Regions from separate parts of the Streptomyces sp. NPDC047117 genome, predicted to be linked through region 3. Evidence: riboswitches for the same ligand, from Rfam matches in the RefSeq annotation. Region 3 holds a riboswitch; each other region holds the start of a gene.

Region 1 (9,634 bases), on a different contig from region 3:
CCACCCAGGCACAACGCGCTGGCGGTGGTCCGCAGCCCGGCCTGCTCGTCGGTGAGGTCACGGGTCGTGAACCGCAGAAAGTGCCGCTGCTTGGCCAGTGCCTCCAGCCATTCGGCGCGCTCGCCGGATACGGCCGATTCCTCGGCCAGGTCGTGGGCATGCGCTTCCTTGCCGGTCGTCATGGTCTTCCCCTTCTTACTTCCTTGCCTGCTCCTGCTGCGTCGGCGGGACCACGCTAGGAACCGTTGCGGTCAGGTTCTGTCCTGAACCCTGAAGTTCACCTCAAGGCACGGGTGCCGATCGTCAGCTCTGCCTCGTCACCTGCCGGGGTGAGTTCCCGGACCAGCCAGCTGCGTCCGTCGATATGGGTGCCCGCGCCGGTGGTGTAAGGCGGGACGACGAGTACGGGTTCCGCCCGGTCATCGGCCCGGTCATCGATACGCAGCTCCGCGTCGACGGCCACCGCGTCGGAGAAGCGCAGGTCCACGTCGATGGACCAGGGGCGGGCGGTGAACGCCTGCGGGTCGGGAAGCCCCTGGAGACGACAGCGGGCGCCCGGAAAGAGGTGCGTGTGACCGCACAAGGCCGGAAAGGTGTCGGCTCCGTCCGGCTCGGTGGCGGACTGGGACATGGACGGACTCCGGGATGCACGACAACGGGCGGCCCTTCTCAGTCTGGCGCGCCGGCCGGCCGAGCAGCGGCAAGCCATGCCACCGCTGCGCCCACGGTCATCCGTTCGGAGCCACGGACATGGGGGTCGGCCTGATCGCCATGCAGCTCCGGACCTCGGTGGCCGCCCCTCAGCCCCCTCAGTCCTCCCTCTCTCCAAACGCCCCCAAGATTCGCTCGGCCGCCAGCGTGGCTGTGAGTTCGCCGGCCCGGACCTGTTGTTCCAGGTCGGGGGCGAGGGTTTTTACGGCGGGGTGGGTGTGGAGGCGGGTGAGGAGTTCGTCGCGGACCATGGTCCAGGTCCAGTCGATCTGCTGGTCGCGGCGGCGGGTGGTCAGGCGGCCGGTGGAGTCCAGGAGTGTGCGGTGTTGTTCCAGGCGGTCCCAGACGGTGTCGAGGCCGGCCGATTCGCGGGCGCTGCAACTGAGCACGGGCGGGGTCCAGGCCGCGTCCTTGCCGTGCATCAGGCGGAGCGCGCCCGCCAGTTCCCGCGCCGCGGTGCGGGCGTCGCGTTCGTGGGGGCCGTCCGCCTTGTTGACGGCGATGACGTCGGCCAGCTCCAGAACGCCCTTCTTGATGCCCTGGAGCTGGTCGCCGGTGCGGGCGAGGGTGAGGAGGAGGAAGGAGTCGACCATGTTGGCGACGGCCGTTTCGGACTGGCCGACGCCGACCGTTTCGACCAGCACCACGTCGTAGCCGGCCGCTTCCATCACCACGATGGATTCGCGGGTCGCCTTGGCGACGCCGCCGAGCGTGCCGGCGGTGGGGGAGGGGCGGACGTAGGCCGCGGGGTCGACGGCCAGGCGTTCCATCCGGGTCTTGTCGCCGAGGATCGAGCCGCCGGTGCGGCTGGAGGACGGGTCGACGGCGAGGACGGCCACCTGGTGCCCGAGGCCGGTCAGCATCGTGCCGAAGGCGTCGATGAACGTCGACTTGCCGACGCCCGGTACGCCACTGATGCCGATCCGCCGGGCCCGCCCGCTGTGCGGCAGGAGTTCCGTCAGCAACTCCTGCGCCAGGGCACGGTGTTGGGGTCGGGTGGACTCGACCAGGGTGATGGCGCGGGCGACGATCGCCCGCTTGCCGTCGAGGACGCCCTTGACGTACGTGTCGAGATCGATGGCCATGGACTCACCGGCTCACAGATCGCCGTGGCCGAGGGCGGCCGCGAGCCGTGTCACCAGGTCGTACGCCGCGTCGGGAATCACCGTGCCGGGCGGGAACACCGCCGCCGCTCCCATCTCCAGCAGCGTCGACACGTCCTGCGGCGGGATCACTCCGCCGACGACGATCATGATGTCGTCGCGGCCCTCCTCGGCGAGCGCTTCGCGGAGCGCGGGAACGAGGGTGAGGTGGCCTGCGGCCAGGGAGGACACCCCGACGATGTGCACGTCCGCCTCGACGGCCTGGCGGGCCACCTCGGCCGGAGTCTGGAACAGCGGGCCGACGTCCACGTCGAAGCCGAGGTCGGCGAAGGCCGTGGCGATGACCTTCTGGCCGCGGTCGTGGCCGTCCTGGCCCATCTTGGCCACCAGGATGCGCGGCCGGCGGCCCTCGTCGTCGGCGAAGGTGTCCACCAGGGCCCGGGTGCGCTCCACGTTCGGGGACTCGCCTGCTTCGTTGCGGTACACACCGGAGATCGTACGGATCTGGCCCGCGTGCCGTCCGTACACCTTCTCCAGGGCGTCACTGATCTCGCCGACGGTCGCCTTCGCGCGGGCCGCGTTCACCGCGAGTTCCAGCAGGTTGCCCTCACCGCCGGCGGCACGGGTGAGTGCGTCCAGTGCGTCCTGGCAGGCCCGCTCGTCGCGCTCCGCGCGCAGCCGCCGCAGCTTCTCGATCTGCTGGGTGCGTACCGAGGAGTTGTCGACCTTGAGGACCTCGATCTCCTCGTCGCTGTCGACGCGGTACTTGTTCACACCGATCACCGGCTGGCGGCCGGAGTCGATGCGGGCCTGGGTGCGGGCCGCGGCCTCCTCGACGCGCAGCTTGGGGATGCCCGCGTCGATGGCCTGCGCCATGCCGCCCGCCTGCTCGACCTCCTGGATGTGCTGCCAGGCGCGGCGCGCCAGGTCGTACGTCAGCTTCTCGACGTACGCGCTGCCGCCCCACGGGTCGATCACACGCGTCGTACCGGACTCCTGCTGGATCAGCAGCTGAGTGTTGCGGGCGATGCGGGCCGAGAAGTCGGTGGGCAGCGCGAGCGCCTCGTCGAGCGCGTTGGTGTGCAGCGACTGGGTATGGCCCTGGGTGGCGGCCATGGCCTCCACGCAGGTGCGCGTGACGTTGTTGAAGACGTCCTGGGCGGTGAGCGACCAGCCGGAGGTCTGGGAGTGGGTGCGCAGCGAGAGGGACTTGGTGTTCTTCGGGTCGAACTGCTTGACCAGCTTGGCCCACAGCAGGCGGGCCGCGCGCAGCTTGGCGATCTCCATGAAGAAGTTCATGCCGATCGCCCAGAAGAAGGAGAGCCGGGGGGCGAAGGCGTCCACGTCCAGGCCCGCCTCCCGGCCGGCCCGGATGTACTCCACGCCGTCGGCGAGGGTGTAGGCCAGCTCCAGGTCGGCCGTCGCGCCGGCCTCCTGGATGTGGTAGCCGGAGATGGAGATGGAGTTGTAGCGGGGCATCCGCTGCGAGGTGTACGCGAAGATGTCGGAGATGATCCGCATCGAGGGCTTGGGCGGATAGATGTAGGTGTTGCGAACCATGAACTCCTTGAGGATGTCGTTCTGAATGGTCCCCGCCAGCTTCTCCGGCGGTACGCCCTGCTCCTCGGCGGCGACGATGTACAGCGCGAGGACCGGCAGCACCGCACCGTTCATCGTCATCGACACCGTCATCTTGTCCAGCGGGATGCCGTCGAAGAGCTGGCGCATGTCGTAGATGGAGTCGATGGCCACGCCCGCCATGCCGACGTCACCGGTCACCCGCGGGTGGTCGCTGTCGTAGCCGCGGTGTGTGGGCAGGTCGAAGGCGACCGACAGGCCCTTCTGACCGGCCGCCAGGTTCCGCCGGTAGAAGGCGTTGGACTCCTCGGCCGTGGAGAAACCCGCGTACTGGCGGATGGTCCAGGGCTGGTTGACGTACATCGTCGGGTACGGGCCGCGCAGGTACGGCGCGGTGCCGGGGAAGGTGGCCAGGAAGTCCAGGCCCTCCAGGTCCTGCCCGGTGTAGAGCGGCTTCACCGGGATGCCTTCCGGCGTTTCCCAGAGCCGGTCGTCGCCGTCGGCGGCCTTCTTGAAGGCCGCGCGCCATTCGTCGGTGGCCGCGCTGCCGGTGGTGGGTGTCCCCAGGTCGATCGCGGAGAAGTCGGGGATGGACATCAGGACACTCCCATGCGGTCGAGCGTGGCGGAGAGCACGGCAACGGCGTCGCCGCCGGCGGACACGTAGGTGTCGATGCCCGCGTACGTGCCGGGGCGGCCGGCGAGGAACACGTGCTGTGCGCCCGCTTCCCGGAGCGACTGTGCGGCGGCCTCGGCCTGCTCCTCGTACAGCGTGTCGCTGGAGCACAGGCACACTTCCCGGGCTCCGCTCTCCTCGAAGGTGCCTTCGGTGACGGGCTCGATGCCGCCCGCCTGGAAGAGGTTGGCGGCGAAGGTGAGCCGGGCGGTGTGCGCTGCGGCCGGGCCGAGCGCGGCGAGGAAGACGCGGGGCCGTGTGCCGGTGGCGGCGAGGTGGGCGTCGGAGCGGGCCCGCAGCGCCTCGTACGCCTCGTCCCGCCGTACCCGGGGCAGGCCCCCGGTCGGCGGCTCGGGCGCGGGTTCGCGGACGACCGGCTTCTCCGCCAGGTGCGGGAACTCGCTGACCCCGGTGAGGGGTTCGCGTCGCGCGGCGAGCTTGGCGGACCGCTGTGACCAGGACTCGGCCAGCCGCTCGCCGACCATGCCGGAGCGCAGTGCCGCCGCCTGCCCGCCGGACCGCTCGATCTCCTGGAAGAAGTCCCAGGCCGCGTGCGCGAGCTCGTCCGTGAGCCGTTCCACGTACCAGGAGCCGCCCGCCGGGTCGATCACCCGGGCAAGGTGCGATTCCTCGATGAGGATGGTGGAGGTGTTGCGGGCGATACGGCGCGCGAACGCGTCCGGCAGCCCGAGCGCGTGGTCGAAGGGCAGTACGGTCACGGCGTCGGCGCCCGCCACCCCTGCGGCCAGTGTGGCCACCGTGGCGCGCAGCATGTTCACCCACGGGTCGCGGCGCGTCATCATCACCGGCGAGGTCACCACGTGCTGGAGCTGCGCGCCCGCCTGTGGTGCTCCGCACGCCTCGGCCACCCGGGCCCACAGCCGGCGTGCCGCGCGCAGCTTGGCGACGGTCAGGAACTGGTCGGCGGTCGCGGCGTACCGGAACTCCAGCTGCGCGCACGCCTCTTCGGTGCTCAGTCCGGCGTCGGTCAGCTCGCGGAGGTAGGCGACGCCCGTCGCCAGGGAGCAGCCCAATTCCTGGGCCGCGGATCCGCCTGCCTCGTGGTACGGCAGGGCGTCCACGGTCAGCGCCCGTATCCCGGGGTACCGCGCGGCGCACGAGCGGGCCAGTTCGGTCACGGGGGCGATGTCGTACGAGCGTCCGGTGCGGGCCTCGTGGCCCAGCGGGTCGCCGCCCAGGTTGCCGCGAGCGGCGTCGGAGGCGACGCCACGCTCCTCGTACAGCCGCAGCAGCTCCCGCGCGGCCGGTGCGACCTCGTCGCCCGCGTCCAGGACGACGGGAGCCAGGTCGAGGTACACGCCGTCGAGGGCGCGGCCCAACGAGGCGACGGGAATGCCGGACCCGCCGACGGCCAGCCACAGGGAGGTGACGCCGTTTTCCAGGTCGGCCAGGACGGCGTCGCCGTCCGCGACCGTGTGGCGCTGGCGTACGTCCCAGCCGCCGGCCGTGTTGCCCTCGGCCCGGCCGCCGCGCACGAAGGGCGCGAAGCCGGGCAGGCCGGAGTCGGGCGCGTGGTCGCGCGCGGTGTAGAGGGGACGGGTGCGAAGCCCGTCCTCCAGCGCGGTGGACAGGGCGTACTCCGCCTCGGCGCCAGAGACTTCCTTGCCCGACTTGCGCAGCACACCCGCTACCAGGTGCTGCCACTGCTCATGTGTCGCGTCAGGGAACTCGGCCGCCAGGGAAAGCCCGTCGTCAGGCAGGACCGTCATGCTCGGATGTTAGGCCACGTTAACAATGGAGCGGCAGAGGGCATGGTTGTGACCTTGTTCTCTTCCGCTGGGTGGCATGAACCGCCGCCCTGCCGGGGTAGGGGACCGGGCCCCCGTTGAGAAGCGGCGGATGGGCCGGCGGGGGTGGAATTACTAGGACGTCCAACTATATAGTCGCCGTCAAGGCCCGCGGTGCAGGGAAGCCGGTGCGATTCCGGCGCGGTCCCGCCACTGTGACCGGGGAGTACGCCGCCGAGCAGCACGCCACTGACGAGAGACGTCGGGAAGGCGGACGGCGCACGCTGATCCGGGAGTCAGGATACCGGCCGCGGGATGTTCCGTGTTGTCCACGAGGATGGAGCTGACACGCATGGCATCGGTGCGCGTTCACGATACCGGCGGTCCCACCCGGCCGACCGTGATTCACCGAGGAACCCCACCGCACGCGGCCGCCACGGCCTGACGGTCCCTCCGCCATACGCGATCTCGCGCGCCCCCGCACACGTACGTCACCGCGTCCGTGTGCGACGGCACCGCGCGCCATCCCGGATCACCTGACGAGAGCAGGCACCCATGATCCGCGCAACCGACCGCGCCTCCGTGCGCGAGCTGACCCACTACGTCGGCGGCAAGCACACCCCGGGAACCTCGGGGTCCTACGGCGACGTGTACGACGCCAACACCGGCGAGGTCCAGGCCCGTGTGCCCCTCGCGAGCAGGACCGAGACCGAAGCGGCGATCGCCGATGCCGCACTGGCACAGCGGGAGTGGGGCGACTGGAACCCCCAGCGCCGCGCCCGTGTCCTCATGCGGTTCCTCCAACTGGTCGAGCAGGAGAAGGACGAGCTGGCCAGGCTGCTGTCCTCCGAACACGGCAAGACGGTCGCCGACGCCCACGGTGACATTCAACGTGGTCTGGAGGTGGTGGAGTTCGCGGCAGGCATTCCCCACCTGGCGAAGGGCGAATTCACCGACAACGCCGGCACCGGCATCGACGTCCACTCGCTCCGCGCGCCCCTCGGAGTGGTCGCCGGCATCACCCCCTTCAACTTCCCGGCGATGATTCCTCTCTGGAAGGCCGCACCGGCCCTGGCCTGCGGCAACGCCTTCATCCTCAAGCCTTCCGAGCGGGATCCCTCCGTCCCGCTGCGCCTCGCCGAACTCTTCCTGGAGGCCGGCCTGCCACCCGGCGTCCTCAACGTCGTCAACGGCGGCCGGGAAACCGTCGACACCCTCCTCGAAGACCCCCGCGTCGCCGCCCTCGGCTTCGTCGGCTCCACACCCGTCGCCGCGCACGTCTATGCCACCGCCGCCGCCCACGGGAAGCGCGCCCAGTGCTTCGGCGGCGCCAAGAACCACCTGATCGTGATGCCGGACGCCGACCTCGACCATGCCGTGGACGCACTGATCGGCGCCGGATACGGCTCCGCCGGTGAGCGCTGCATGGCCATCTCCGTCGCCGTCCCCGTGGGGGAGGAGACCGCCGACGCATTGGTCGCCCGCCTCAAGGAACGCATCGCCGGGCTCCGCATCGGCCGCAGCGACGACCCCGACTCCGACTTCGGACCGCTCGTCGGCAGGGACGCCGTCGACCGGGTCCGTTCGTACGTCGATCTCGGTGTCGAGGAAGGCGCCGAACTGGTAGTGGATGGGCGGGACTTCACCCTCCCCGGGCACGAGAACGGCTTCTTCGCCGGGGCTTCCCTGTTCGACCGGGTCACCCCTGCCATGCGCATCTACCAGGAGGAGATCTTCGGCCCCGTCCTGACCGTCGTCCGCGCCGCCGACTACGAGGAGGCCCTGCGCCTGCCCAGCGAGCACGAGTACGGCAACGGCGTGGTCATCTTCACCCGCGACGGCGACACAGCGCGCGACTTCACCCGGCGCGTCGACACCGGCATGGTCGGCGTCAATGTACCCATCCCGGTGCCCGTCGCGTACCACACCTTCGGCGGCTGGAAGCGGTCCGGCTTCGGCGACCTCAACCAGCACGGCCCCGACGCCATCCGCTTCTACACCCGTACCAAGACGGTCACCTCGCGCTGGCCCGCCGGCCTCCGGGAAGGCGCCGGCTTCACGATCCCGACGATGGGCTGACCCGCCATGACCAGCACTCTGCTCACCGAGGACCAGCAGGCCCTCGTCGAGACCACCCTCGACTTCACCCAGGACCACCTCGCCCCGCACGCCCTCGAATGGGACCGCGACAAGCACTTCCCCGTCGATGTCCTCCGCAAGGCCGCCGGGCTCGGCCTCGGCGGTGTCTACGTCCGCGAGCGGTCCGGCGGCTCCGGCCTCAGCCGCGCCGACGGCGTCCTCGTCTTCGAAGCCCTGGCCTCCGGCTGCCCGTCCGTCGCCGGTTACCTGTCCATCCACAACATGGTCGCCTGGATGATCGACCACTACGGTGACGCCGCGCAGCGCGAGCGATGGCTGCCGCGCCTCTGCGCCATGGACGACCTGGCCGGCTACTGCCTGACCGAACCGGGCGCCGGCTCGGACGCCGCGGCCCTCACCACCCGGGCCGTGCGGGACGGGGAAAGCTGGCTGCTCAGCGGGGTCAAACAGTTCATCTCGGGGGCAGGCGCCGCCCAGCTGTACGTGGTGATGGCCCGCACCGGCGGCGACGGTGCCGACGGGGTCTCCGCGTTCGTCGTCGACAAGGACGACCCCGGCGTCTCCTTCGGCCCCAACGAGCGGAAGATGGGCTGGAACGCCCAGCCCACCCGCCAGGTCGTCCTGGACGCCGTCCGGCTGCCCGCCGACCGCCTCCTGGGCGGCGAGGGCCAGGGCTTCCGCATCGCCATGAACGGCCTCAACGGCGGGCGCCTGGGCATCGCCGCCTGCTCCCTCGGCGGCGCCCGCAGCGCCCTCAACGCCGCCCTCGCCCACCTCGCCGACCGCGAGGCGTTCGGGCAGCGGCTCCTCGACGCACCGGCGCTGCGCTTCCGCCTCGCCGACATGGCGACCGAGCTCACCGCGGCGCGCGCCCTCGTCCAGCAGGCCGCCCAGGCGCTGGACCGCGGTGACCCACAGGCCCCGTACCTGTGCGCGATGGCGAAGAGGTTCGCCACCGACATCGGCTACTCCGTTGCGGACCGGGCGCTGCAGCTGCACGGCGGTTACGGGTACCTCAGCGAGTACGGCATTGAGAAGATCGTCCGAGACCTGCGGGTCCACCAGATCCTGGAAGGAACCAACGAGATCATGCGCGTCATTGTGGCCCGCGGCCTGACGGAGGCGTTCGGATGACCGACGCGACCGGCACCACCGGCATCGAAGAACCCGTCCTGCTGCGCACCTCCGGCCGGGCCGCCCACCTCACCCTCAACCGCCCCAAGACCCTCAACGCCCTGACCCACACCATGGTCCGCCGCATCGACCGGGCGCTCACCACTTGGGAGGACGATCCGACCGTCGAGACGGTGGTGGTAACCGGCGCGGGGGAGCGAGGCCTGTGCGCGGGCGGCGACATCCGCGCGATCCACGACGACGCACGCAACGGCGACGGCAGCGCCTCCGCCGCGTTCTGGCGCGACGAATACCGCCTCAACGCCCGCATCGCCCGCTACCCCAAGCCGTACGTCGCCGTCATGGACGGCATCGTCATGGGCGGCGGTGTCGGCATCTCCGCACACGGCAGCGTCCGCCTCGTCACCGAACGGTCCCGGATCGCCATGCCCGAGACCGGCATCGGCTTCGTACCGGACGTCGGCGGTACCTATCTGCTCGCCCTGGCCCCCGGCGAACTGGGCACCCACCTCGCCCTGACGGGCACACCGGCCGGCGCCGGGGACGCCCTGCTGTGCGGACTAGCCGACCACTACGTACCGTCCG
Region 2 (9,634 bases), on a different contig from region 3:
TGCTGCCCGGAGTGCCGAGGATCCACGGTTCGCGGGCCGCGTCCGCCAGGGTGACCCTCTTCTGCCCCGCCAGCGGGTGGTCGGCCGGCACGATCAGGTCGAGCGGATCGTCGAGCAGGGGCTGCTGGTCGAAGCGATCGTCGCTCAGCGGCGGCGAGTCGGACGTGACCACCACCAGGCCGAGGTCGGCCTCCCCGGCAAGGAGCAGTTCGAAGCAGCGCGCCGGTTCCGCCTCCACCAGGCGAACGGTCAGCCGCGCGTAGCGGTCCCGCAGCGCCGCGGCGGCGGGCGGCAGCAGGTGGGTCGCGGCCGTGGAGAAGCCGCAGAGGGTGAAGCTGCCCGTCGGCTCCTCGGCCGTCGCGGCCAGCTCGCTGCGCGCCTGCTCCCACTGCGCCTGCATGACGACGGTGTGCCGCAGCACCGTACGCGCCGCCGGCGTGAGCTGGATACCGCGCCCCGAGGGCTCGATCAGTTTGACGCCGAGCTGCTCGGCCAGCTGCCGCAGCTGGTAGGAGACCGCGGACGGTGTGTAGCCCATGACCTCGGCGGCGGCCGTGACGCCTCCGTAGCGGTCGACCATCTGCAGGACCTTGAGCTTCGGATCAATCATGCAAATATTCTGCACGGTCGCCTCCAAAGCCATTCGATTGTGCGCGTGAGTCGCAGATGTCACTCTGCGTGCGTGTTGTCCACGAGTCTTTTCGGACGCCGCCGGCGGATCTCCCGCTCAGCCGCGTCCCCCTCGCGTACCCGCCGCAGCCGGGCGACGGGGCTCTACGTGCTGGTCGTGCTCACGTTCGGGGCCTGTCTCCCCAGCTCGCTCCACCCCGGTTACCAGGTCGGCCTGCACGCCGACGAGCTGACCATGACGCTGCTCCACGCCGTCTTCGCGCTGGTCAGCGCCCCCGCACTGCTGCTGCTCGGCCCGGTCTCGGACGCCTTCGGGCCGCGGCCGGTCCTGCGTGCGGGCATCGCGCTCGCGGCTCTGGGTTCGGCCTGTTTCGCCTTCGGCCCGGGGCCGGCATGGCTCATCGCCGGGAGCGCCGCGCAGGGCCTGGCCGTCGGGGCGACCACCGGTGCGGCCGCCGCGCTCGTCAGCGGGGGGACCGCGGGGCGCGGGGCGGTGCTCGCCGGCATCGCCTTCGTGGCGGGCACCGCGTCCGGCGCCACCGTCGGTGGCTTCCTCGCCCAGTACGCACCGGCCCCGTACGTCCTGCCCTTCCTGCTGCACCTGGTCCTGCTGGCGCTCGCCGCGTACCGGGTCTCCGCCCTCGCGCCCACCGCTGTCGCCGTGCCGGAAGGCCGCCGGCGGCCGGCCCTCCCCCGCATTCCCCGGGGCATGCGGGCAGTGTTCGCCACGGCCTCGGCCGTCGGTTTCCTGGCCTGGACGACGGCCGGTCTGTTCCTCGCGATCATCCCGGCCCTGCCGGCCCGGTCCGGTCACCACAACATGGCGGTCACCGGCTCGATCCTGGGTGCCGTACTGGTCTGCTCCGCACTCACCCAGCCCCTGGTCGGGCGGCTCGGCACGCGCCAGGCGCAGCTCGCCGGTCTCGCGGCCCTCCTGGTCAGCCTCTCCCTGCTGTCGCTCACCGCGGGCAGGTCGACCGCGCTCACCCTGGTCGCGGCCGTGGTGGCGGGCGCCGGGCACGGTCTGGCCTGTGCCGGAGCGGCCGCGGCGGTCGACGCCAAGGCCCCCGACCGGGCACGCGGCGCCCTCACCGGGGCCCTCTACCTCTCCTTCTACCTGGGCGCCGGCCTCCCGGCCGTGGCCGTCGGGCTGCCGGCCGTCCCGTTCTCCCTGACCACGGCCACGTTCCTGGTGACCTCGCTCGCCGCGCTGCTCGTCCTGGTGACGAGCGTCGCGGTCGCCGAGGTCGACCGCACTCCGGCCGGCCGGACCCGCACCCGCGTGCCCGGCCGGAAGGTGGAAATCGTCTACATCGAAGTGAGGCCCACTCAGCACGACCTTTCCGCCTGAGCCGTCGTTCCGCCGGCGAGAGCCACCGGGACGCCGGCTCCGGCGCCACCTCAGCCACCAAGGCTGTGAATCGCACGCAGCGCCCGCCGAAGCCCTTCGGGGCACTCGTGCCGCGCTGAATCGCGCTCCCGGCGGCCTCCGCCGGGAGCGATGTTTGAGGGAGTTCTCTGTGCCGGCTGCACATGCCGATACCGAATCCGTCACCCGGAAACCGCTGACGGCCGACGAGGTCACGGTCACCGACCCCAAAGTGACCAGACGGGCCATCAGCGCGGCGGCGGTCGGAAACATCACCGAGTGGTTCGACTTCGGTGTCTTCGCCAACCTGACGCCGGTGCTCACCGCGGTGTTCTTCACCGGCGCGAGCGAGACCGTCGGCACGATCGGCACGCTCGGCCTGTTCGCCGTCGCCTTCCTGGTCCGTCCGCTCGGCGGCATGTTCTTCGGCCCCCTCGGGGACCGCATCGGACGCACCAAGGTGCTGTCCCTCACCGTCATCATGATGGCGATCGGCACCTTCGTCATCGCCTTCATACCCGGCTACGAGACCTGGGGCCCGGCGGCTCCCCTGCTGATGCTGCTCGCCCGGCTCGTCCAGGGCTTCTCCACCGGTGGCGAGTACGGCGGCGCGATGACCTTCATCGCCGAGTACGCGCCCGACAAGAAGCGCGGCTTCCTCGGCAGCTGGCTGGAGTTCGGCACGCTGACCGGCTACCTGCTCGGCGGCGTGGCCGGCCTGGTCATCCAGTTGCCCGGCGTGATGTCCCACGAGGACCTGCTCTCCTGGGGCTGGCGCATCCCGTTCCTGATCTCCGGGCCGATCGGCATCATCGGCCTCTACCTCCGCCTGAAGCTGGAGGACACCCCCGCGTTCCAGGCCGTCGTCGCGGAGACGAAGGGCCGCGAGGGCAACCAGACCCTCAAGGAGATCCGCAAGATCTTCGTCCGGTACTGGCGGCCGATGCTGATCTGCATGGGCCTGGTGCTCGTCTTCAACGTCACCAACTACATGCTCACCACGTACATGCTGGAGTACATCGGCAAGTTCGCCCCCGCGGTCAGCGCCACCTGGGCGCAGCTGCTGGAGATCGCCGTCCTGGCGCTGGGCATGCTGCTCATCACCTTCGTCGGCCGGCTCTCCGACCGCGTCGGCCGCAAGCCGGTGCTGTACTTCGGCTGCGGCATGCTGATCGTGCTCGGCGTGCCCTCCGTGCTCCTGATCCAGCAGAACACCCTGACGACGGTCTTCCTCGGCCTGACGCTGATGTCGCTGATGCTGCTCTGCTTCAACAGCACCGTGCCGTCCACGCTGCCGGCGCTCTTCCCCACCGAGATCCGCTACGGCGGCCTGTCGATCGCCTTCAACATCTCCGTCTCGCTCTTCGGCGGCACCACCGCCGTCATCAACGCCCTGCTGATCCAGGGCACCGGAGACATCAACGTGCCCGGCTACTACCTCATGGCCGCCGGCGCGATCGGCGCCGTCGCCTGCTGGTTCGCCACGGAATCCGCAGGCCGCCCCCTCCCCGGCTCGGCCCCCGCGGTGGCTACCCGCGCCGAGGCCCGCGACCTCGCACTCGCGAGCACCGGCACTCGCTGAACGGGGAGCGGCGCCTCAGGGGCGGGCGGCTTCTTCACCCGTCCGCCCCTGAGGCGCATCCGGACGTCAGCGGCCCTGCAGCGTCCTGACGTTGTCGCCGAAGGTCCAGCCCTTGGAGCCGTCCCAGTTGAGGGACCAGGTCATCAGGCCCTTGAGGCTGTTGTTGTAGTGCTTCCAGGCCTGGGAGACCTGGGCGGTGGACAGGTATCCGCCGCCGGCGCCCGGTTGGGCGGGCAGGCCCGGTACCTGCTTGTCGTAGGGCACCTTGATGGTGGTGCCCTGTACGACCAGGCCCTTGTTGAGGCAGTCCGTCTGCGCGGTGAAGCCCTCGACGGTGCCGGCGGAGTAGGAGTCGCCGGAGCAGCCGTACATGCTGCCGTTGTAGTACTGCATGTTCAGCCACCACAGGCGGCCGTTGTCCGCATACTTCTTGATGACCGGCAGGTACGCGCCCCAGATCGAGCCGTACGTCACGCTGCCGCCGGTGACGTACGCGGTCTCGGGGGCCATCGTCAGGCCGAAGTTCGACGGCATCTGCGCGAGCACGCCGTCGATGATCCGGATGAGGTTGGCCTGCGAGGCCGAGAGCCGGCTGATGTTGCCACTGCCGGTGAGGCCGGTCTCGATGTCGATGTCGATGCCGTCGAAGTTGTACTTCTTCAGGATCGGCACGATGGTCGCGACGAACCGGTCGGCGACGGCGGTGGAGTTGAGGTCGATGCCGGCCGTGGCACCGCCGATGGACATCAGGAGCGTGGCGCCGTTCGCCTTCGCCTGGCACATCTCGGCGGGCGTGGCGACCTTCACCGTGGCGTCCATGCCGTCCTCCCAGAGGACGGTGCCGTCCGAACGGATCACCGGGAACGCCGCGTTGATGACGTTGTAGCCGTGCGCACCGATGCGGGAGTCGGTGATCGGGATCCAGCCGAGCCCCGGGTGGACGCCGTTCGTTGCGCCGTCCCAGTTTTCCCAGTAGCCCTGGAGCACCTTGCCCGTGGGCCGGGACTTCACCGCGCAGGTGTCGGCCTGCGGCGCGGCGGGTGCGGCGGCGGCCGGCAGCTGTGCGGCACACACCAGCGCCAGCCCGGCACCCAGCAGACGGAGAGCCTTACCGATCACGTCGTGTCCTCTCTCGCCATGGCGCGCGGAGATCCGAGTCGTCATGGCCGGGATGACCGGATGAGTGGGCACACCGTAGATTGGTCCAGACCTAGGGTCAATAGGTCTGGACCACTTGAGGATCGAGGGGATGCCGACCGGTTCGTGAGCCGGCTAGTCCGTGAGGATGTCGGTGAGGTGGGCTTCGACCGGCTCGTCGGCGTCGTCGAGTTCCCAGAACAGGGTGAGGATCAGTCCGAGGGGGCCGGTTCCCCGGCCTCCCTTTGCCCGGGGGGGGCGGCTACGGCGGGGTGTCGATGAGGCCGGGAGAAGTCCCAGGTGCCCTCCGGCGCTCCGGTCCCCCGGCACCACCGGGCGAACTCCCGGGACCGGGCTTCCAGCCAGGACGGCAGGTCAGGATGCTGCTCGCCGCCGGCGGGAGCCTGGTGTGGTGGATGCGCCGCCGTAGGACGGCGGGGCCGGCGGAGTAGCACCCTCACCGGCTGAGCATGTCGGCCCCGGTCCGGCATCCAGCGGGGCCGGGGCCGATTGCCGTCAGGGGCGCTTTGCTGTCAGTGGCGGGGCGGGTTGGCGCGCGGGGTGAGGGTGGCGTGGGGCAGGGCCGGGGCGGGGAGGCGCTTCCCGTCGTAGCCGTCGACGGTTCCGAAACGGTCGGAGGCGCGCTCCCACTCCTCCCGCGCCCGGACGATGTCGTCGTGGCTGCGGCCGATGAAGTTCCACCACATGACGATCTCCTCCTCGAACGGGGCTCCGCCGAGCAGGACCGCGCGGGCGGCGTCGTCCGAATCGTTCACCAGCGTCAGGGTGTCGTGTCCGGTGGGGAGGTGGCCCAGTTCGGACGGGCGGAGCGGGGCGCCGGCCATGCGGATGTCCCCGCGGTCGACGAGGAGGCCGTGCTCGAAGGCCGGGTCGAGGGCGAGGGTGACCGTGGCGCGAGGTGCGAGGGTGAGCTCCGCGCCGAGCAGCGGGGTGAACGTCCGTACCGGGGAGGTGGTGCCGGCGAGCGTGCCCAGGAACACCCGGATCTCGGCCCCGCCGACGTGGACGGGTGTGGGGACGTGGTGCTGGAAGTCCCGCTCGGCGTCGCGGTGCGCATCGGGCAGCGCCACCCACAGCTGCACGCCGTGCAGGACGGTGGTGCGCGCGGTGGAGACCTCCGAGTGGCTGATCCCGTGCCCGCCCGTCATGAGATTCAGCTCGCCGGGCCGTACGAAGGCGTGGCTGCCCAGGCTGTCTCGGTGCTCGATCTCCCCGCTGAAAAGCCAGCTCACCGTCTGGAGCCCGGTGTGCGGATGCGGGGCGACATGCATGCCGCCGGACTCGCCGACGTCGTCGGGACCGTAGTGGTCGGCGAAGCACCAGGCGCCGATCGTCGTCCGGGTCCGCTGCGGCAGCGTGCGGCGTACGGTCATCGACCGGGGGCCGCCCAGCGGGACGTCACGCGGGGCGAGGACCTCGACGTTGCTCATGACGCGTCGCCTCCCTGCGACTGAAGGGCTCCGCCGCCCGGTTCTTCGAGGGGCTCCACCTGGACGACGCGGATGCCGCGGTCGGTGAAGGGGGTGACCTGGTCGCGGGGCGCCGTGCGGTGGGTGACCAGGGTCCGGCCCGCCATCGCGCCGCCGTAGGTCCGGGCGAGGCGGCCGTCGGCCGTGAGCCGGGCCTGGGATGCGGTGGGCGGCATCTGGTGTCCTTACCGGTTCGTCGGTTCAGCGGGCGGCGGCCGTCTCGGCGGCCGGCCGCAGCGCCTCGATCATGCTACCGGCCTCGGCCCTGCCGGTACCGGCGGTGTCGAAGGCGGTGCCGTGGTCCACGGAGGTGCGGATCACCGGCAGGCCGATGGCGAGGTCTGGCGGCTCCGCCATACCGGCGTACCGCGGCGTTTCCGTACAAGTCCGTGGATGACCGTGGCGCTGGTCGTCAGCAGCGTCGCCATCCTGTGCGTCGGCGTCCACGGAGTCCTGGAGACGGTGGGCGTGGTCACGGCCGGGTGCGCGGCATGGCCGTGCTTGCCAGCACCGACGGCCTGGCACTACTGTCGCCACGCCTTGGTAACGGGAAATCCGGTGTGATGCCGGTGCGGCCCTCGCCACTGTGATCGGGAAGTCCGGCTCCGGCCCTCGCGGGCAGCCACTGGGTCCTTGTGACCCGGGAAGGCGGAGCACGGGCGGTGTTACCCGTCAGCCAGGAGACCGGCCTCGGCACGTCAACCATCCACGAGGTGCTGGAGAGGGTCTGCTGAGCCATGCACATTGCCGAGGGTTTTCTGCCACCGGCGCACGCGGTCGCCTGGGGCGTCGCGTCGGCGCCGTTCGTCGTCCACGGAGTCCGGTCACTCACCCGTGAGGTCAGGGAGCACCCCGAGTCCACCCTGCTCCTCGGTGCTTCGGGCGCCTTCACGTTCGTCCTGTCCGCGCTGAAACTGCCGTCGGTGACGGGAAGTTGCTCGCATCCCACGGGTACCGGCCTCGGCGCCATCCTGTTCCGCCCGCCGATCATGGCGGTGCTCGGCACCATCACGCTGCTCTTCCAGGCGCTGCTGCTGGCGCACGGCGGCCTGACCACGCTCGGCGCCAACGCCTTCTCGATGGCGATCGTCGGGCCGTGGGCGGGGTACGGCGTCTACCGGCTGCTGCGCCGGTACGGCGTGCCGCTGATGGTCACCGTGTTCTTCGGCGCGTTCGTCGCCGACCTGTCCACCTACTGCGTCACCAGCGTGCAGCTGGCGCTGGCCTTCCCCGACCCGGGCAGCGGCTTCCTCGGCGCGCTGGGCAAGTTCGGCTCCATCTTCGCCGTCACGCAGATCCCGCTCGCCATCAGCGAGGGGCTCCTGACCGTCCTCGTGATGCGGCTTCTGGTGCAGTCCAGCAAGGGCGAACTGACCCGGCTGGGCGTGCTCCTGAGCGGCGGGCGGAAGCAGTCCGACGCGACCGCGGAGGCGGCCCGGTGAAGCGCCACACGAAGATCAACGCACTGCTGCTGCTCGCCGTGGTCGCACTCGCCGTCCTGCCGCTGGCCCTCGGCCTCGGCGACCACAAGAAGGAACCGTTCACGGGCTCCGACTCAGAGGCGGAGACCGCGATCACCAAGATCGAGCCGGACTACGAGCCGTGGTTCTCCCCGCTCTACGAACCGCCGTCCGGGGAGATCGAGTCGGCGCTGTTCGCCCTCCAGGCCGCCCTCGGTGCCGGCGTGCTCGCGTACTACTTCGGGCTGCGCCGCGGCCGCCGGCAGGGCGAGGAGCGGGCGCGGGCACGTCAGGACGACGGGCACGCGCCGGACGGCGCCGGGAAATCGACCGCCGAAGGGGCCTGAGCCCACGTGCTGCCGATCGACGCGGCGGCGCACAGCAGTCGCTGGCGCCGCCGCCACCCCGTGGACAAGGCCGTGCTCGGGCTGGGGCTCACCGTCCTGGCGATCTCCCTGCCGCCCTGGCCGGGCGCCGCGCTCGTCCTGCTGACGGCGCTCGCGGTGCTGCTCGGCCCGGCGGGCGTGCCCGGCCGCCGGCTGTGGCGCGCGTACCGGGTGCCGCTGGGCTTCTGCGTCACCGGCGCGCTGCCGCTGCTCGTACAGGTGGGCGGCGCGGACGGCTTCGTGTCGCCGGCCGAGGGCGGCGCGGTCCGGGCCGCTGAGCTGCTGCTGCGTACCTCGGCCGCCTCCCTCGGCGTGCTGCTGTTCGCCTTCACCACCCCGATGTCGGACCTGCTGCCGCGGCTGGTGCGGGCCGGGGTGCCGGCGCCCGTCGTGGACGTCGCGCTGGTCACGTACCGGATGAGCTTCCTGCTGCTCGACTCCGTACGGCGGATCCGCGAGGCGCAGGCCGCGCGGCTGGGGCACACCACGCGGGCGGCCGCCTGGCGTTCGCTCGGCGGGCTTGCCGCCACCGCCTTCGTGCGCGCCTTCGACCGGGCGGCGCGGCTCCAGACCGGGCTCGCCGGGCGCGGGTACGACGGCACGCTGCGCGTTCTGGTGCCCGAGGCGCGGATCTCCGCGCGCTTCACGGCCGCGAGCGTGGCGCTGCTGGTCGCGCTGGCCGTCCTCACCCTCGTTCTGGAAAGGCCCCTGTCATGAGCGACTCCCCCGCCCTGCTCACGCTGCGGGGCGCGTCCTTCGCGTACGAGGACGGGCCCACCGTCCTGCGCGACCTCGACTTCGACGTGCCCGAGGGGCGCGCGCTGGCCTTGCTGGGGCGCAACGGCAGCGGCAAGACGACGCTGATGCGGCTGCTCAGCGGCGGGCTCGCGCCGCGCACCGGGCAGCTGGCGGTGGGCGGGGAGCCGGTGCGGTACGACCGCAAGGGGCTGACCCGGCTGCGGACCACCGTGCAGCTGGTGGTGCAGGATCCGGACGACCAGCTGTTCGCCGCCTCGGTCGCCCAGGACGTGTCCTTCGGCCCGCTGAACCTCGGCCTGACCGACGCGGAGGTGCGGGCCCGCGTCGAGGAGGCGCTGGCCGCGCTGGACATCACCGCGCTCGCCGACCGCCCCACCCACCTGCTGTCGTACGGGCAGCGCAAGCGGACCGCGATCGCCGGCGCTGTCGCCATGCGGCCGAGAGTGCTGATCCTCGACGAGCCGACCGCCGGGCTGGACCCGGACGGCCAGGAACGGCTGCTCGTCACCCTCGACGGGCTGCGTGCGGGCGGCACCACGGTGGTGATGGCGACGCACGACGTGGACCTCGCGCTGCGCTGGTCCGACGACGCCGCGCTGCTCACCCCGCAGGGCGTGCACACCGGCCCGACCGCCGCGACGCTGGCCCGCACGGACCTCCTCCACGACGCCGGGCTGCGGCTGCCGTGGGGCGTCGCGGTGACCGGGCTGCTCCGCGCCCACGGGCTGCTGCCGGACGCGGCACCGGGCCCCCGCACCCCGGAGGAGCTGGCGGCGCGTACCCCCGCGGTGCCCGCCGACGGCTGACGCGCCCCGGGCGCA
Region 3 (9,634 bases):
GTGTCGGTGACGTTGCGTACGAGCGCGGAGACGCTGTCCGCGCGCAGTTCGTCGAGGGTGACGGCGGTGCCCTGCAGATCGCGGGCCAGCTCCCCGGCCAGTCCGAGGCGGACGGGGCCCGCCTCGCAGTCCACGACCACCGAGGCGACGCCCTCGGAGGCCAGCAGCCGCGCGGCCTTCGAAGCGCGCGGCCGCGGCTCCACGCCGCCGGTCGCCCGGCCGTCGGTGACCACGACCACCAGCGGGCGGCGCGAGGCGTCCCGCATGCGCTCCACCCGCAGCACCTCATGGGCCTTCAGCAGGCCCGCGGCCAGCGGCGTCCGGCCGCCGGTCGGCAGCTGCTCCAGCCGGGCGGCGCCCGCCTCGACCGAGGACGTGGGCGGCAGCGCGAGCGCGGCGTCCGAGCCCCGGAAGGTGATCATGCCGACCTTGTCGCGCCGCTGGTACGCGTCCAGCAGCAGCGACAGCACCGCGCCCTTGACCGCCGTCATCCGCTTCCGCGCGGCCATCGAACCGGAGGCGTCCACGACGAACAGCACGAGATTGCCCTCGCGGCCCTCGCGCACCGCCTCCCGCAGATCGTCCCGGCGGACGACGAGCCCGGTACCGCTGCGCCCGCGCCGCTTCTGGTGCGGCGCAGCGGCCTGCACGGTCGCGGCCAGGTGCAGCTTGCCCAGCGCGCCCCGCGGACGGCGGGAACCGGTGGTGCGGCCGTGCGCGGTACGGGCCCGGGAGCGCCGGCCGTCGGCGCCCTCGCCGAGCCCCGGCACGTCCAGCCGCTTGGTCTTGAACGGCTCGGTCGCGCCGACGGCGGGCTTCTCCGGAGCCGCGCCGCCCTCGGAGGGCTCCGGCGACGCCTCGCCCTGAGGCTGCGCGGGCTGCTCCTCACGGCCGCCCTCGGAGCGCTGGTCCGGTACGGACGGCTGCTCGGGGCCCGCGTCCGCACCCGACGGCTGCGGCGCGTCGTCCGGGCCGTCCTGCGGGGGCTGCCCGCCGCCCCCGTCGGGGCCTCCGCCGTCGGGCCCGTCCGGACCGTCGTCCGGGCCCTCCGGCTCGGGGTCCGGCTCCTCGTCGTCCTGCGGGCCGTACTCCTCCAGGGTCTGGTCGAGCTTGTCCTCGTCGAGGCCGGGGGCGTCGAAGGGGGCCCGCCTCCGGCGGTGGGGAAGCGCGAGCAACGCCGCCTGCCGGACGTCTTCCTCCTGGACCTCGTCGCGCCCGGCCCAGGCCGCCAGTGCAGTGGCCGTACGAGCCATCACGATGTCCGCACGCATGCCATCCACCTCGAAGGCCGCACAGGTCGCGGCAATCTGCCGCAGCGCGGAGTCTCCGAGGTGTACGGAAGGCAGCAGCACGCGAGCCGCCGCAATCTGTGCCCGCAGGGCATCTTCCTCCGCTGCCCAGCGCGCCGCGAAGCCCTCCGGGTCGGCGTCGTACGCCAGCCGCCGCCGGACCACCTCGACCCGCTGGTCGGGCTCGCGGGAGGCGGCGACCTCCACGGTCAGGCCGAAGCGGTCCAGCAACTGCGGCCGCAGCTCACCCTCTTCGGGGTTCATCGTGCCGACCAGCAGGAAGCGCGCCGCGTGCCGCACGGAGACGCCCTCGCGCTCCACGTACGAGGAGCCCATGGCGGCGGCGTCCAGGAGGAGGTCGATCAGGTGGTCGTGGAGGAGGTTGACCTCGTCCACGTAGAGGATGCCGCGGTGCGCGTCGGCGAGCAGGCCGGGCTCGAACGCCTTGACGCCTTCCGACAGCGCCCGCTCGATGTCGAGGGCGCCCACGAGACGGTCCTCCGAGGCGCCCACGGGGAGCTCGACCATGCGGGCCGCGCGGGACTCGGCGGGGCCGGCGTCGTGCGGCCCGTCGGGGCACTGCGGGTCCGGCGCCGCGGGGTCGCAGCTGAACCGGCAGCCGGGGACGACGGGGACGTCGGGCAGCAGGGAGGCGACCGCTCTGACGGCGGTGCTCTTGGCGGTGCCCTTCTCGCCGCGGACGAGCACGCCGCCCACCGCCGGTGAGACGGCGTTCAGCAGCAGCGCCAGCCGCAAGTCGTCCATGCCGACGATCGCGGTGAACGGGTACGGGGTGGTCACGTGCTGATCACTCCTTCGAGTGGCTTGCGTTGGCTGCTGACCGAATTGCGCATGCTGCCAGGCATTCTTGTGGCCTTGTCCCCGTAAGCACGGGGATGGTCCGCCTTTCGACGCGCCCGGGCGGGACGAGGAAAAGTGCTCCCCGCACCCGCGGGGCTTCCGCCGGGGGGCTCATGGCGCCCCCGGCGGTACGAACGGCAGCCCTTCGGGCACGCCGTCCTCGATCAGGCGCAGCAGCGCCTCCGTGTCCGCGTGTTCCTCGATCAGGTCGCCCAGCGCGTCGAGCTGTTCCTCGCGCAGCGCGTCGAAGCAGGTGTCCGGCGCGGGCACGAACGCCCGCCCCGCGTCCGCCGCCACCCGGCGCAGGAACGCGCGCCGGAAGCCGTCGCTCTCCAGGGAGCCGTGCCAGTGCGTGCCCCATACGGAGCCGACGCGGCAGCCGTCCAGGAAGGGCTCGTCGCCCGCGCGGACCTCGGCGACGCCGTGGTGGATCTCGTACCCCGCCACCGGCTCGCCCAGCGCCTCGCCCTCCGGCCTGGCCAGGGTCTTCTCCGCCGCGAACCGCACGCGTACGGGCAGCAGTCCGAGCCCGTCGACCGCGCCGGCCCGCGACTCCACCTCGTCCTCGATGTGCTCGGCGAGCATCTGGAAGCCGCCGCAGATGCCCAGCACCGGGCGGCCGTCGGCGGCCCGGCGCGCGATGGCGTCCGCGAGCCCGCGCTCGCGCAGCCACTGGAGCGCCCGTACGGTTCCGCGGGTGCCGGGCAGCACGACGAGGTCGGCGTCGGCCAGCTCCTCGGGGCGGTCCACGAAGCGCACCACGACGCCCGGTTCGGCGGCGAGCGCGTCCACGTCGGTGAAGTTGGACATCAGCGGCACGGCCGCGACGGCGACCCGCAGGATGTCGTCGCCGTGCGGCGCCGCGACGGTGCTCTCGCGCACCGCGCCGCGGAGCGACACCCGCAGGCCGTCCTCCTCGTCGATGCCGAGCCCGTGCCGGAAGGGCAGCACGCCCAGCGTCGGCCGGCCGCTCAGCTGCTTGAGCATGTCCAGCCCCGGCTCCAGCAGCGTCACGTCGCCGCGGAACTTGTTCACCATGTACCCGGCGAGGTGCGCCTGATCGGCCTCGGAGAGCAGCGCGGTGGTGCCGAAGAAGGACGCGAAGACCCCGCCGCGGTCGATGTCGCCGACGACGACCACGGGAAGGCCCGCGGCGCGCGCGAGCCCCATGTTCACGATGTCGGTCCGGCGCAGGTTGATCTCGGCCGGGCTGCCCGCGCCCTCGCAGATCACCGCGTCGTGCGTACGGCGCAGCTCGGTCAGGCAGTCGGTGACCGTGCCGAGCAGCTTCTCCTGCCGTCCCTGGTGGTACCCACGGGCGCTCAGCTCGCCCACCGGCTTGCCCAGCAGCACGACCTGGCTGCTGCGGTCGCTGCCGGGCTTGAGCAGCACCGGATTCATCAGCGCGGTCGGCTCGACGCGGGCCGCGGCGGCCTGCATGGCCTGCGCCCGCCCGATCTCCGCGCCCTCGCGCGTCACATACGAATTGAGCGACATGTTCTGGGCCTTGAAGGGCGCCACCTTGACGCCCTTGCGCGCCAGCCAGCGGCAGATGCCCGCCGTCACCACGCTCTTGCCCGCGTCCGACGTCGTCCCCGCGACCAGCAGTCCGCCGCCGAGCCTTTCCCGCGCTCCGCTCACCGCGGCCTCCTCGTCCTTCGTGCCGCGCGCACCGCGCCCACGGCGATCCGCGCCCCGACCGTCGTCGCCAGCGCCAGCGCGCTCACCCGGCGCGAGAGGCGCACCGCACGCGCGATGTCGACCCCCTCGACCGCGCGGGCACCGTCGTTGAGCACCGGTCGGTGCTCGACCCGCCCCGCGTACGCGAGCGTGCCGCCCAGCCGTACACCGAGCGCGCCCGCGAACGAGGCCTCCACCGGGCCCGCGTTCGGGCTCGGGTGCCGCTTGCCGTCGGCCCGCCAGGCGCGCCACGCGCCGCGCGGATCGGGCCCGGCGACGGTGGCCAGCAGGGCGGTCAGCCGCGCCCCGGGCCAGCCCGCCACGTCGTCCAGCCGGGCCGAGGCCCAGCCGTACCGGCGGTAGCGGTCGGACTTGTGCCCCACCATCGCGTCCAGCGTGTTCACCGCGCGGAAGGCGACCAGGCCCGGCACGCCGCCGACGGCGCCCCAGACCAGCGCGCCCACGACCGCGTCGGAGGTGTTCTCGGCGACGGACTCCACGACGGCGCGGGCCATCTGCGGCCCGTCCAGCGCCTGCGGGTCGCGGCCGCACAGGTGCGGCAGCCGCTCGCGTGCCACGTCGAGGTCGCCGGCCTCCAGCGCGCCGCCGATGGCGCGCGCCTCGCGGCCCAGCGTCGTACCGCCCAGCACGGCCCAGGTGGCGGCGGCGGTCAGCGCGACGCGGGCGGGAGCGCAGCGGCGTACGGAACGGGAGAGCAGGGCGGCGCCCAGGGCAGCTCCACCGGCGCACAGCGCGGTGTGCGCCGCGCCGTATCCGCGGTGGTCGCGCCACAGCCCGCGCTCCACGGCGGCCGCTGCCCGCCCGAAGGCGGCCACCGGGTGACCGCGGCGGGGATCGCCCACGGCCAGGTCGCCGAGAAAGCCCAGAGCCGCGCCGCACGCATAGGTGGCGTGTTCGGCACGCATCGTCGGATCAGCCCGCCGTCGTGCCTCGGCGGAACGGCCGGCCGCGGTCGCGTGCCGGGCGTACGGCGGAGGGCAGGGGTCTCGGCTCGGAGCCCGGCATGGCGTGTGTCCTCACTCAGGGTCCGCGCCCTGGTTCGACGTGACCGGCGACGAGAGTCTCCTGGCTCCCGGATCGACGCTTCCCCCGGCCTTCCAGCCCGTGCCTGTGGCGGGCCGTGGCTTCTTCTGGAGGAGCGCTCCCCGGTGACAGTGGCGGGACCGCGCCGGATTCTCACCGGACTTCCTCATCTGTCGCCGAATGGCACCGGGCAGTCCACCACGTGCCGCGAATGCCGTCAACTCACCCTTGACCTGCGACGCAGGCGTATGGCAGACCGTGTGGCCGACACCACAGGCCGGGGACGCGCAAAGGCGCCCGGCGGCCGCGGAGTACGCGGCGCCGGGCGCCTTCGGGTGCGGTGCGGGGTCAGCCGGCGACGATCAAGAAGATGCCGTAGCCGACGGCCGCGAGGCAGAGCGCGAAGCAGGCGTACCCGCCGGCGCGGGCGACGGCCGAGGAGCCGCCGGCGGCGACCGCGGTGGTGCCCGCCTCGCCCTCCTGCGCGGTCTTGCGGGACGTCCCCACGATGCCCAGGGTGAACAGGCCCACCATGCCGACGGTCACCACGAGCGTGGTGCCGAAGACCTGGCCGAGCGCAGCCCAGTCGATGTTCATGGCGTCGTTTCCTTAACGCGAGCGGCCGCGGTCAGCGGACGGCTGTGGTGGCGGGGGAGCGCTTGGCGGACTGCGCCGGGATGCCGTCGATGGTGCCGGCTCCGGCCGTGGTCGCGCCCGCGGGCGGCGGGGAGACCGACTGGAGCGCGGTGGTGACGACACCGGCCGGCGCTGCGGACTCGACGGGGTCCACGTCGTTGACGTTGCTGTGGTCCACCGGCTTGCGGCGCGAGGCGGCCCAGATGGCACCGCAGATCGCGAGGCCCAGCACGGCGACGGTGGTGACGCCCCAGGTGCCCTGGCCCGCCAGGAAGGCGGCGCCCGCGGCGACCAGACCGGCGGCCGGCAGGGTCAGACCCCAGGCGATCACCATGCGGCCCGCGGTCGACCAGCGCACCACGCCGCCCTTCTTGCCCAGGCCCGAGCCCATGACCGACCCGGAGCAGACCTGGGTGGTGGAGAGCGCGAAGCCGAGGTGCGAGGAGGCCAGGATCGTGACGGCGGCGCCGGTCTGGGCGGCGAAGCCCTGCGGCGGCTGGATGTCGGTGATGCCCTTGCCCATCGTGCGGATGATCCGCCAGCCGCCCAGGTACGTGCCGAGGGCGATGGCGAGGCCGGCCGAGGCGATGACCCACATCGGCGGGTCGGCCTGCGGGGCGAGCGCGCCGCCGGTGATCAGCGCGAGGGTGATGACGCCCATCGTCTTCTGGGCGTCGTTGGTGCCGTGGGCGAGGGAGACCAGAGCGGCCGAGGCGATCTGCCCGGCGCGGTAGCCCTTCGCGGTGTCCTGCTCGGCGCGGTTGCGGGCCAGCCGGTAGGTGAGCCGGGTGGCGAAGGTCGCGGCGAGACCCGCGACGATCGGCGCGGCCACGGCCGGGATGAGGACCTTCATCACGACGGCGTCCCCGTTGACCCCGCTCATGCCGACGGACACCAGGGTCGCGCCGATCAGGCCGCCGAAGAGGGCGTGCGAGGAGCTGGAGGGGAGACCGGCGAGCCAGGTCAGGAGGTTCCAGACGATGGCACCGACGAGGCCGGCGAAGATCACCTCTGGTCTGATGCCGGCGCCTTCGTCGATGATTCCGCCGGAAATGGTCTTGGCGACCTCCACGGAGAGGAACGCGCCGACGAGATTCAGTACCGCCGACATCGCCACCGCGGTCTTGGGCTTCAGCGCCCCGGTGGAGATGGTGGTGGCCATGGCGTTGGCCGTGTCGTGGAAGCCGTTCGTGAAGTCGAACACCAAGGCCGTGACGATCACGATCCCGATGAGAAGCGTGATGTGTTCCATTCACCCAGGCAATCAGTTCGATGGTCAGTGACGCGAGCGACCGTACGGAGAGTGGGTGAACGGAAGATGAACGACAACGGGCCTGGTGGTGACGCCCCCGCCGTTTTCGTGCGGAGGCGTCTCACCCGTCACTTGTGGTTCATTCCGCGGTGCCCTTGAGGTGCTTGTGGCGCCGCTCCGGTCTAGCCGCCGGCGAACCTGCGGAGCTGTCCGTAGGAGCCGTTCCAGGCGTTCTGATCGCCCGGCAGCGCGCCCTTGTTCGAGTACTGCCAGATGCTCAGGAAGGACCACCCTGTCGGCAGCTTCCCGGGCTTGCCGTGCCAGGATGCCAGCCACAGCGGATGGCTCTGCGCGAAGGCGCCGCTGCCGCCGGTGCAGGTGTTCCACCAGCGGGTGGTCGTGTAGATCACCGGCCGGCGCCCGGTCTGCCGCTTGATCTCGTCGCTGAAGTCCCAGATCCAGGCGACCATCCTCTTCTTGCTCACGCCGTAGCACTTGTGCTTCTTGCTGTACGGGTTGTGCTCGATGTCCAGGGCCGGCGGCAGCGTCCAGCCGTCCGCCGTCCAGCCGCCGCCGTTGCGCAGGAAGTACCGGGCCTGGGCCGCGCCGGAGGACTGGTTGGGCACCGCGAAGTGGTACGCGCCGCGCAGCAGGCCGGCCCCGCGGGCGCCGTCGTACTGCTGGCCGAAGTAGGGATTGGTGTAGTCGGTCGACTCGCTGGCCTTGACGTAGACGAAGCGCGCGCCCTTCGCGCGGGCCTTGTTCCAGTCGACCTTCTTCTGGTGCGAGGAGACGTCGTGGCCGTGCGGCACGCCGGCCGCCGCAGCGGGGCTCGCGGTGGCGAGCCCGGTCAGCGCCGTGCCGGCCAGCGTGGCCAGCGCGAGGGCCGTTGCGGCGGCGACGGAGGCCGGACGGCGCCGCCGGCGCGGCGCGCCGGGTGTCGGGTCGCTGGGTGTCGGGTCGCTGGGTGCCGGGTCGCTGGTACGGGTATTGGAGGTCGTTTTGCGGTCACGAGCCATGATTCCCCCCGGATGGCGACGTGCATGACAAATCATCCTGAGGCTAGGGGAAGATCCCGAGATGCCGGATCAGCTCCGGCCAATCACTGGCCAAAGCCGAAATGCTCCGCTTTGCGGGATACCGAAGGGGAATGGTCCGCCTTACAGTGCGCCGGCTGCGCGGGGTACCCCCGGTACCGTCCGCAGCGCGGGGGATTCCAGGAGGGAGTGGGGCGGTATGACGGATCGCGGGCCGGGACCGGCGGAAGAGGTGGCGGAGGCGTGGGCGGCGCTGGTGGCCGCCGCGCGGCGCACGGTGACGGACGGACTGGTGGTCGGCACGTCGGGCAATGTGTCGGTGCGCGCCGGCGGGCTCGTGCTCGTCACGCCAAGCGGCGTCCCGTACGACCGGCTGGGCCCGGGCGACCTGGTGGCGGTGGACCCGGCGGACGGGCGGCAGGTGGCCGGTGAGCTGAGGCCGACGAGCGAGCTGCCGATGCACCTCGCGGTGTACCGCCACACCGGCGCCTCCGCTGTCGTCCACACCCACGCGGTGCACGCCACCGCGGTGTCCACACTGGTCCCGGAACTCCCGCCGGTGCACTACATGACCGCGGCCCTCGGGGGTACCGTCCGGGTCGCCCCCTACGCGACGTACGGCAGCCAGGAGTTGGCCGACAACATGCTGCACGCGCTGCGCGACCGCACGGGCGTGCTGCTGCAGAACCACGGGACGCTCACCTACGGCGACACCCTCGACCAGGCGTACGACCGCACGGCGCAGCTGGAATGGATGTGCCGGCTCTGGCTCACCGCCGCCTCCGTCCCCGGGCGCACGCCGTCCCTGCTCTCCGACGGCCAGCTGGCCGAGGTGGCCGAACGGCTGCGGGGGTACGGACAGCGGAGCTGACCCGCGCGACGGCACGCCGCCCCTCTGATCACTGCCGACCCGTTCCGTCACTCGGGCGCGCGGGCCCACTGGCCACGGGCCGCGGCGCTCCCCAGACTGGGGAGGGTGCGCCTGGGTACCGCGGCGGCAGCGGCCGTCACCACTGTGATCGGTACCGGTGCGGCCGCGCTCGCGGCCGGCCGGTACGCCAGCGACGTCGCCCTGCGGCCCGCCCCCGACCGGCCGTTGCCGGGCGACGGGCGGCTCACGGTGCACGCCACCACCGCCGACCGGATCACCCTCACCCGCAGCCTGTCCGCGCTGCGGCCGGGCCGGTACGGGCTGACGGGCCGAGGCTGCCACGCCGTCGTCGGCCCGGTGCTCGACGACGCGCCGCACGCGGCGGACACCGTCGTCCGGCGCCTGGAGCGGGTCACCCACGGCACCCTCGGGCGCGGCACACACGTGTGGCTCACCCCGCAGGTGTACCTCGGCAACCCCTCCGACGCGCTCGGCCTGGAGTGCGCCGACGTCGACGTGCCCGGCGAACTGGGCGCGCTGCCCACGTGGTTCCTGCCGGGCGAGCGGGAGACCTGGGTCATCACGGTGCACGGCCTCGGCACGACCCGGGAGCACCCGATGGTCGTCATGCCGTTCCTGCACCGCCACCGCTTCCCGGTGCTCGCCCCGGCCTACCGCAACGACCAGGGCGCACCGCGCACCGCCGACGGCAAGGCCCATCTCGGGGACGCCGAGTGGCGCGACGTGGACGCGGTGATCCGGTACGCCCTCCGGTACGGGGCGCGCCGGGTGATCCTGCACGGCTGGTCCACCGGCGCGGCGATGGCGCTGCATGCCGCGGCGCACTCCGCGCTGCGGGACCGGATCGCCGGACTGGTGCTGGACTCGCCGGTACTGGACTGGCGCGCGACGGTACGGGCGCTGGCGGCGGCCCGGCGGGTGCCGCGTCCGCTGCTGCCGCTGG

The links. A riboswitch is a leader RNA that binds a small molecule or an ion and turns the genes downstream of it on or off. The one in region 3 is predicted to bind cobalamin.
Region 1: it holds a riboswitch for cobalamin, as region 3 does, so the genes downstream of both, ABZ840_RS06135 (CoA-acylating methylmalonate-semialdehyde dehydrogenase) here and ABZ840_RS17045 (cobalamin biosynthesis protein) in region 3, are expected to answer to the same signal.
Region 2: it holds a riboswitch for cobalamin, as region 3 does, so the genes downstream of both, ABZ840_RS32585 (energy-coupling factor ABC transporter permease) here and ABZ840_RS17045 (cobalamin biosynthesis protein) in region 3, are expected to answer to the same signal.

What each region holds. Positions count from the first base shown of each region.
Region 1 covers NZ_JBEYUN010000003.1:31,747-41,380, forward strand. The annotation lists gene ABZ840_RS06110 (DinB family protein) at 1-182, opposite strand, end outside; gene ABZ840_RS06115 (hypothetical protein) at 278-631, opposite strand; gene meaB (methylmalonyl Co-A mutase-associated GTPase MeaB) at 810-1,796, opposite strand; gene scpA (methylmalonyl-CoA mutase) at 1,809-3,989, opposite strand; gene ABZ840_RS06130 (methylmalonyl-CoA mutase family protein) at 3,989-5,797, opposite strand; cobalamin riboswitch at 5,964-6,143, shown strand; gene ABZ840_RS06135 (CoA-acylating methylmalonate-semialdehyde dehydrogenase) at 6,371-7,894, shown strand; gene ABZ840_RS06140 (acyl-CoA dehydrogenase family protein) at 7,901-9,049, shown strand; gene ABZ840_RS06145 (enoyl-CoA hydratase/isomerase family protein) at 9,046-9,634, shown strand, end outside.
Region 2 covers NZ_JBEYUN010000023.1:22,479-32,112, forward strand. The annotation lists gene ABZ840_RS32550 (LysR family transcriptional regulator) at 1-610, opposite strand, end outside; gene ABZ840_RS32555 (MFS transporter) at 683-1,981, shown strand; gene ABZ840_RS32560 (MFS transporter) at 2,151-3,581, shown strand; gene ABZ840_RS32565 (chitinase) at 3,648-4,664, opposite strand; gene ABZ840_RS32570 (pirin family protein) at 5,252-6,169, opposite strand; gene ABZ840_RS32575 (hypothetical protein) at 6,166-6,384, opposite strand; partial or broken gene ABZ840_RS32580 (4-hydroxythreonine-4-phosphate dehydrogenase PdxA) at 6,410-6,550, opposite strand; cobalamin riboswitch at 6,711-6,916, shown strand; gene ABZ840_RS32585 (energy-coupling factor ABC transporter permease) at 6,946-7,650, shown strand; gene ABZ840_RS32590 (energy-coupling factor ABC transporter substrate-binding protein) at 7,647-8,015, shown strand; gene cbiQ (cobalt ECF transporter T component CbiQ) at 8,022-8,771, shown strand; gene ABZ840_RS32600 (ATP-binding cassette domain-containing protein) at 8,768-9,619, shown strand.
Region 3 covers NZ_JBEYUN010000008.1:53,127-62,760, reverse strand. The annotation lists gene ABZ840_RS17055 (putative cobaltochelatase) at 1-2,090, opposite strand, end outside; gene ABZ840_RS17050 (cobyric acid synthase) at 2,262-3,791, opposite strand; gene ABZ840_RS17045 (cobalamin biosynthesis protein) at 3,788-4,756, opposite strand; cobalamin riboswitch at 4,910-5,044, opposite strand; gene ABZ840_RS17040 (hypothetical protein) at 5,223-5,471, opposite strand; gene ABZ840_RS17035 (inorganic phosphate transporter) at 5,503-6,762, opposite strand; gene ABZ840_RS17030 (lysozyme) at 6,945-7,781, opposite strand; gene ABZ840_RS17025 (class II aldolase/adducin family protein) at 7,999-8,670, shown strand; gene ABZ840_RS17020 (alpha/beta hydrolase) at 8,776-9,634, shown strand, end outside.